DNA from 3 places in the Mesorhizobium sp. M1004 genome. Region 3 is predicted to be linked to each of the others. Evidence: predicted binding sites of a transcription regulator. Region 3 holds the regulator's gene; each other region holds the start of a gene.
The links. Region 3 encodes PhoB, which activates phosphate uptake and scavenging genes when phosphate is short. Its sites were predicted from a motif close to TGTCATNNANCTGTCAT; they were not measured.

Region 1 (2,266 bases), on a different contig from region 3:
CGCGCCCATGTGCTGATCGGTGCCGCGACCTTGTGGGTCGGATTGTAATAGCGGTACGGCTCGTAGGGACCGTGGTTCTGCAGGCTGACGGCGAAGAAGAACACCGGCCGCTCGCTGGCGTCGGCCTCTGCGATGATCTCGTCGGTCATCGAGGCATCGGAAGCCAGCGGCCCGCGCTTTTCCAGTGGCGGCAGCGTCTCTTCCGAGCGGAAATCGTTGAAACCGAAATCGGCATAGACGGCGCCTCTGTTCCAGAACCAGTTGGTGCCCGGATGGATGGCGCGCGCCCGGTAGCCCTCGCTTTTCAGGAAGGTCGCCAGCGACGGCGTCGGCGTGCGCACATATTGCTGGTAGGGGATCGAGCCCGCCGGCAGGAAGGCATTGGAAAAGCCGGTCAGCGCCTCGAATTCGATGTTGGCGGTCATGCCGCCGAATTCCGGCGAAAACATATAGCCGGAACGCAGCGCCCGCACATTGGGGATCGGGTCAGGCGTGATTGTGACGCCGGGCAGCTTGGTCGGATCCCAGAAAGATTCGCTCATCACCACGATGATGTCGGGTTTCTCATCCGGTACCGAGGCCGCCACAGCAGGCCTGTCGATCGCGTCGATCGCCTTGTCGGAATAGCCCGCCGGCGCCGAGACATGCGCCATCGGCACGTTGAGCGCGAAGGCCAGCGCAAACCCGTTGGAGGCGTAGTTCTCCTTCTGGTCCCACATGATCGGGATGATCTGCAGCCGGTCGCGGGTCCACGAGAAGGTGGCGTAGTCCATGATTGAGACGAAGAAGGCGAGCAGCGGCACTGCCAGCGTCAGCCGCGCCAGCCGCCCTTTGCGGCTGAGGATCGGAACCTTGCGGCGCCACAACCGCCAGCCATAGATCAGCAGCGACAGGCCGGCGACGATGCCGACCGCCATGGCGAGCGCCGTCCAGGGCCGCTCGCGCACCAGGAGCGGCATCAGTGCCATGATCTGGCGCGAATAAAGAAAATCGGTTGGGTAGAGCGGATCGCCGAGATAATGCGACTTCTGATGCCCGACAAAGGCCAGCGCCAGCGTCAGCGGCGCCACGATCATCAGGCTCTGGTGACTGCGGCCAAGCACGGCGTCCAGTCCCATCAGCACCAATGCAAAGACAATGATGGTGGTCCAGCCCGGCTTGAATGGCTGCAGGAAGAAGTCGACTGTGCCGAAGAAGTCGCCGCGCACGATCCATTCGATGGCGAACACCAGGATGGCGGAGGCAAGCAGCGTGACCAGACCGTAGCGGATGACCGGCCATCTGCGCCCCGGCAGGTAGCCGGTGGACGGATCGTCTTCCAAGAACTGTGGCGCGGGTACGGCCGCGCCCTTCCTGATCCTAGCCACGTCTCTTCCCCCGGCCCAAGCAACGCGTATTTCCACTCGCGCCACCGTTCTGTCATAGAACTGTCATGCAAAAGCTAGCGCCTGTGGCGAAAATAAGAAGAGCCAGCAAACGATTCGTGAGCGGTTTTCATCAGGTGTGATCGGCAAAAAGCCTTTGGGAACAGGGACTCGGGGTCAGCTCCGGTTCAAGCGAGAGCCGAAATACCCCCTCCGGGCTTGACTTGGCGGTCCGCCTTGCGTCACAGGCAGTAAAAATCAGCCGCTGGAGAGCGCCCAAATGGCCGTCGCATTCACCTTTCCGGGACAGGGCAGCCAGGCTGTCGGCATGGGCAAGGACCTCGCCGACGCCTTCCCCGAGGCACGCAGGGTGTTCGAGGAAGTCGATGATGCGCTGGGCGAAAAGCTGTCGAAACTGATCTGGGAAGGCCCGGAAGAGGCGCTGACCCTGACTGCCAATGCCCAGCCGGCGCTGATGGCGGTCTCGCTGGCGGGAATCCGCTCGCTGGAAGCGCGCGGCTTTTCGCTGAAGGACAAGGTTGCCTACGTTGCCGGTCATTCGCTCGGCGAATATTCCGCCCTTGCCGCGGCCGGTTTCGTTTCGGTCGCCGATGCCGCCCGGCTGCTGCGCATCCGCGGCAACGCCATGCAGGCGGCGGTGCCGGCCGGCGAGGGCGCCATGGCGGCGATCATCGGACTGGAACAGCCCGACGTCGAAGCCGCTTGCACCGAGGCCGCAACGGGATCCGGCAAGGTCTGCCAGATCGCCAACGACAATGGCGGCGGCCAGCTGGTGATCTCCGGCGCCAGGGCGGCGGTGGAACTCGCCGCGAAACTGTGCACCGAAAAGGGCGCCAAGCGGGCGCTGATGCTGCAGGTCTCCGCACCCTTCCATTCGGCGC
Region 2 (2,266 bases), on a different contig from region 3:
GAGCCCCAGAAACCGCCCATCACGGCGGGCTTGCCCTGCAGCGTGCCTTTCTCGGTGTCGACGCCTTCGAGCGCCTGAAAATCCTTCTTGCCGGGGAAGACCAGATGCTGATGGCCGGTGAACACCGCATCGATGCCTTCGACGCCGGCGACGAAGAAGGAGGCGTTCTCCATGCCGTCGCCCTGCTTGATATCGATGCCGGAATGCGAGAGCGCGATGACGATGTCGGCGCCCTCCTCCTTGATCTGCGGCACCCATGCCCTGGCCGCCTCGACGATGTCGCGCGTCCTGACATTGCCTTCCAGGTTCTTCAGGTCCCAGACCATGATCTGCGGCGGCACGAAGCCGATGATGCCGATCTTGATCGGCTGCTCGGCGCCCGACCCGTCCTTGATCTTCTTGTCGAGGATGACATAGGGCTTGAGGTAGAGCTTGTCGTCGCGCGGGTTGGCGGCAAGCTCGGTGCCGCGGATCAGATTGGCGCAGACGAACGGGAAATTGGCCCCGGCCAGCACCTTGTCGAGGAACGACAGGCCGTAATTGAACTCGTGATTGCCGAGCGTCGAGCATTCATAGCCCAGCAGGTTCATGCCCTTCATGATCGGATGCAGATCGCCTTCCTTGAGGCCCTTCTCATAGGCGATGTAATCGCCCATCGGATTGCCCTGCAAAAGATCGCCATTGTCGATCAGCATCGCATTGGTGGCTTCCTTGCGCACCGCCGCGATCAGTGAGGCCGTCCGCGACAGGCCCATCGTGTCGTTGGCTTTGTCTGCGTAGTAGTCGTAAGGCAGCACATTCACATGGATGTCGGTGGTCTCCATGATCCTCAGATGCGCTTGATTGGCCTGCGCGCGGGCGGAAAACGGATGCAGCATGATCAGCGCCCCGCTGGCGGCCGCACCGGCAAGCAAACTACGGCGGGAGACGGGGTAGTTGAGATGCGGCATTGGTTTTCCTTCCCAGCGACGTGACAAGATCCCAGCCCCGGGCGGAAGCTTCGCGCCGAAAACCGGCCATGTCCATCGGGAAGTCAGTCGATCAGCAAAAGGTGACGGCTGGATGAATATCCTTGGCCGCGGTTGAGAACCTCAGCCCTTGTTATCATCGCCCTGGGTGATCAGCCGCGCGCTGCGCTGGCCGGTGAAATAGATCCATAGCCAGCTAAGCGACACCGAGAGCCGGTTGCGAAAACCGATCAGGAAGTAGATATGCGCCACGCCCCACAGCCACCAGGCAAGCCATCCCGTGAGCTTGATCGAGCCGAAATCGATCGCGGCTGCCCACTTGCCGATCGTCGCCAGGTCGCCGGCATGTTTGTAGCGGAAAGGGCGCGGCGCGCTATCGCCGGCCAGCCGCGCCCTGATTGTCGCGGCAACATGCTTGCCCTCCTGCTTGGCGGAGGGCGCCACGCCTGGCACCGGCTTGCCGTCCAGCCGCAAGACATGCGCTGTGTCGCCGACGACGAAGATCTCCGGACTGTTCGGCACGGTCAGATCGGGCTCGACCATTACCCTGCCCGCCCGGTCCACCGGCGCGCCCAGCCACTCTCCCGCGGGCGAAGCCGCTACGCCGGCGGCCCACAGGATGGTTCGCGCCGGCAGATGCGTCTCGCCAAAGACGACGCCTTCGGCATCGAGGCGCGTGACGGCGCGGCCAAGCTCGACCGTGACGCCCCGCCGCTCCAGCGCCTTGCGCGCATAGTCGGACAGCTTTGGCGCGAAATTGGCTAGGATCCTGTCTCCGGCCTCCACCAGCACCACACGCGCCTCACGCGTGTCGATGTTGCGGAATTCGCCGCGCAGCGTTTCATGCGCGAGTTCGACAATGGTGCCGGCAAGCTCCACGCCGGTCGGGCCGCCGCCGACGATGACCAGTGTCAGCAGTGCCTGGCGCTTGGCCGGATCGGTCTCGCGCTCGGCCTGCTCGAAGGCGAGCAGGATGCGCCGGCGAATGGTGGTTGCGTCTTCAAGCGTCTTCAGCCCGGGCGCGAAAGGCTCCCATTCGTCGTGGCCGAAATAAGCATGACGCGCGCCGGTGGCGAGCACCAGCGTGTCGTAGGGAACAGAACTGCCGTCCTCAAGCAGCACGCGTTTGCCTGGACGGTCGACGCCGGTGACGTTGCCGAGCAGGGTCGTCACGTCCTCGCGCTTGCGCAGCAGATGACGGATCGGCCAGGCGACTTCCGAGGTCGCCAGCGAGGTGGTCGCCACCTGGTAGAGCAGCGGCTGGAAAAGGTGATGGTTGCGCTTGTCGATCATGGTGA
Region 3 (2,266 bases):
GAAGTGATCCTGATGGATGAGCCCTGCTCGGCGCTTGATCCGATCGCCACCGCCCGTGTCGAGGAGCTGATCGACGAACTGCGCCAGAACTACACGATCGTCATCGTCACCCACTCGATGCAGCAGGCGGCGCGCGTGTCGCAGCGCACGGCGATGTTCCATCTCGGCTATCTCGTCGAGGAGGGCGCCACCGACAAGATGTTCACCAACCCCGACGACAAGCGCACCCAGGACTACATTACCGGCCGCTTCGGCTGAGCCGTCCGGCGGGTGAATTTTCAGGCACGAGGACCAAGATCATGGGTGAACATACCGTCGCCTCCTTCGATGAAGAGCTCGGGCAGATCAGCAAGCTGATCCGCGACATGGGCGATCTGGCAGGCTCGATGGTCAGCGGCTCGACCAGGGCGCTGCTCAATTCGGACAATGCGCTGGCACAGCGTGTCGTTTCCGACGACGCCATCATGGATGCGCGCCAGCGCGAACTGGACGACCGCGCCATCACGCTGATCGCCAAGCGCCAGCCGATGGCCAACGATCTGCGCGCCGTGGTCGGCTCGATCCGCATGGCCGGCGACCTCGAGCGCATCGGCGATCTCGCCAAGAACATCGCCAAACGCGTCGGCACCGTGGGCTTGAGCGTCACGCCGCGCGACCTCTCGCACTCCATCGATGCCATGGCGCAGCTGGTGCTGATCCAGGTGCAAGGCGTCGTCGAGGAATATGCCGCCACCGATGCGGCAGCTCTTGCAAAACTCAGGAATGACGACGAGCGCATCGACGTCAAATACACGTCCGTGTTTCGTGAGCTCTTGACCTACATGATGGAAGACCCTCGCAACATCACCGCCTGCACGCATCTCTTGTTCTGCGCCAAGAATCTTGAGCGCATCGGCGATCATGTCACCAACATCGCCGAAAATGCGTATTATGTGCTGACCGGCCAGCAATTGCCCGCCAATCGTCCGAAGCAGGACGAGACGGCGATGGCCACGCCGGCCTGATGAGGGTGAACTGCCTATGATCGCGCCACGCATCATGGTCGTGGAGGACGAGGAGCCGCTAGGCGTGCTCCTCCGCTACAACCTCGAATCCGAAGGCTATCACGTCGAGGTGGTGACACGCGGCGACGAGGCCGAGATCCGCCTGCAGGAAAACGTGCCCGATCTCCTGGTGCTCGACTGGATGGTGCCCGCTGTTTCCGGCATCGAGCTCTGCCGGCGGCTTAGAGTGCGGCCCGAAACCGAGCGGCTGCCGATCATCATGCTGACCGCGCGCGGTGAGGAAAGCGATCGCGTGCGCGGCCTGTCCACCGGTGCCGACGACTATCTGGTCAAGCCATTCTCGACGCCGGAGTTCATGGCGCGCGTGAAGGCGCTGCTGCGCCGGGCCAAGCCGGAAGTGCTGTCCAGCGTGCTCAAGGTCGGCGACATCGTGCTCGACCGCGAGTCGCACCGTGTCTACCGCAAGAAGAGCGAGATCAGGCTCGGACCGACCGAGTTCCGGCTGCTCGAATTCATGATGCGCCATCCCGGCCGCGTGTTCTCGCGCAGCCAGCTGCTCGACAATGTCTGGGGCGAGACGATCTACATCGACGAGCGAACCGTCGACGTCCATGTCGGGCGCTTACGCAAAGCGGTCAACAACGGCCGCATGCCGGATGTCATCCGTACCATTCGCGGCGCCGGCTACGCGATCAGGGAAGACTAGGATGCTGCGCGTCGCGCCGTTGCCGGCCATTCAGGCGACATGCTTGCCGGATTTGGCCTGAATGCCCGGCGCGAAAATCTCCTGATCGACGAAGCCGAGCGCGCGCATGGCACAGCCTTCGCGGATCAGCGGCAGCTCGTTGGGCTCGGTGTCGAAGGAGATCGACTTCGAGTGCTGGCCGCCGGCGGTCTGGGCGATCGCTTCGCGCAATGCCGGCTCGATCAGGTCGAAGGCGGCGGCGCTGACGCCAACCATGGCGACAGGCGCCGGGTCGATCAGCGCAAACAGGCTGCCGAGGCCGAAGCCGAGCGCCTCACCGGCCTTGCGATAGGCTTCGCGCTCCGGGCCATCGGTTTCGCGGGCGCGCGCGGCGAGTGCGCGCATATCAGCGTCGCCGATATCGACCGGCTCGGCATCTTCGCTCATCATTTTGGCGCTGCGCCAGATGGCGTAGTTTCCGGCATAGGCCTCGACGCAGCCGCGCCGCCCGCAGCGGCAGAGCGCGCCGCCCGGACGGTGGATCATGTGGCCGAACTCGCCGCCCGAGGAATGGGTG

Region 1: a site for PhoB is predicted at 1,418-1,434, ahead of NKH54_RS27835 (LTA synthase family protein). Genes of this name have one in related genera too.
Region 2: a site for PhoB is predicted at 1,052-1,068, ahead of NKH54_RS22295 (bifunctional 2',3'-cyclic-nucleotide 2'-phosphodiesterase/3'-nucleotidase). Genes of this name have one in related genera too.

The regions. Positions count from the first base shown of each region.
Region 1 is NZ_JAMYNB010000017.1:77,046-79,311, reverse strand. It holds gene NKH54_RS27835 (LTA synthase family protein) at 1-1,367, opposite strand, end outside; gene fabD (ACP S-malonyltransferase) at 1,645-2,266, shown strand, end outside.
Region 2 is NZ_JAMYNB010000011.1:52,281-54,546, reverse strand. It holds gene NKH54_RS22295 (bifunctional 2',3'-cyclic-nucleotide 2'-phosphodiesterase/3'-nucleotidase) at 1-950, opposite strand, end outside; gene NKH54_RS22290 (NAD(P)/FAD-dependent oxidoreductase) at 1,092-2,266, opposite strand, start outside.
Region 3 is NZ_JAMYNB010000003.1:236,976-239,241, forward strand. It holds gene pstB (phosphate ABC transporter ATP-binding protein PstB) at 1-258, shown strand, start outside; gene phoU (phosphate signaling complex protein PhoU) at 300-1,004, shown strand; gene phoB (phosphate regulon transcriptional regulator PhoB) at 1,021-1,710, shown strand; gene NKH54_RS08105 (ROK family protein) at 1,741-2,266, opposite strand, start outside.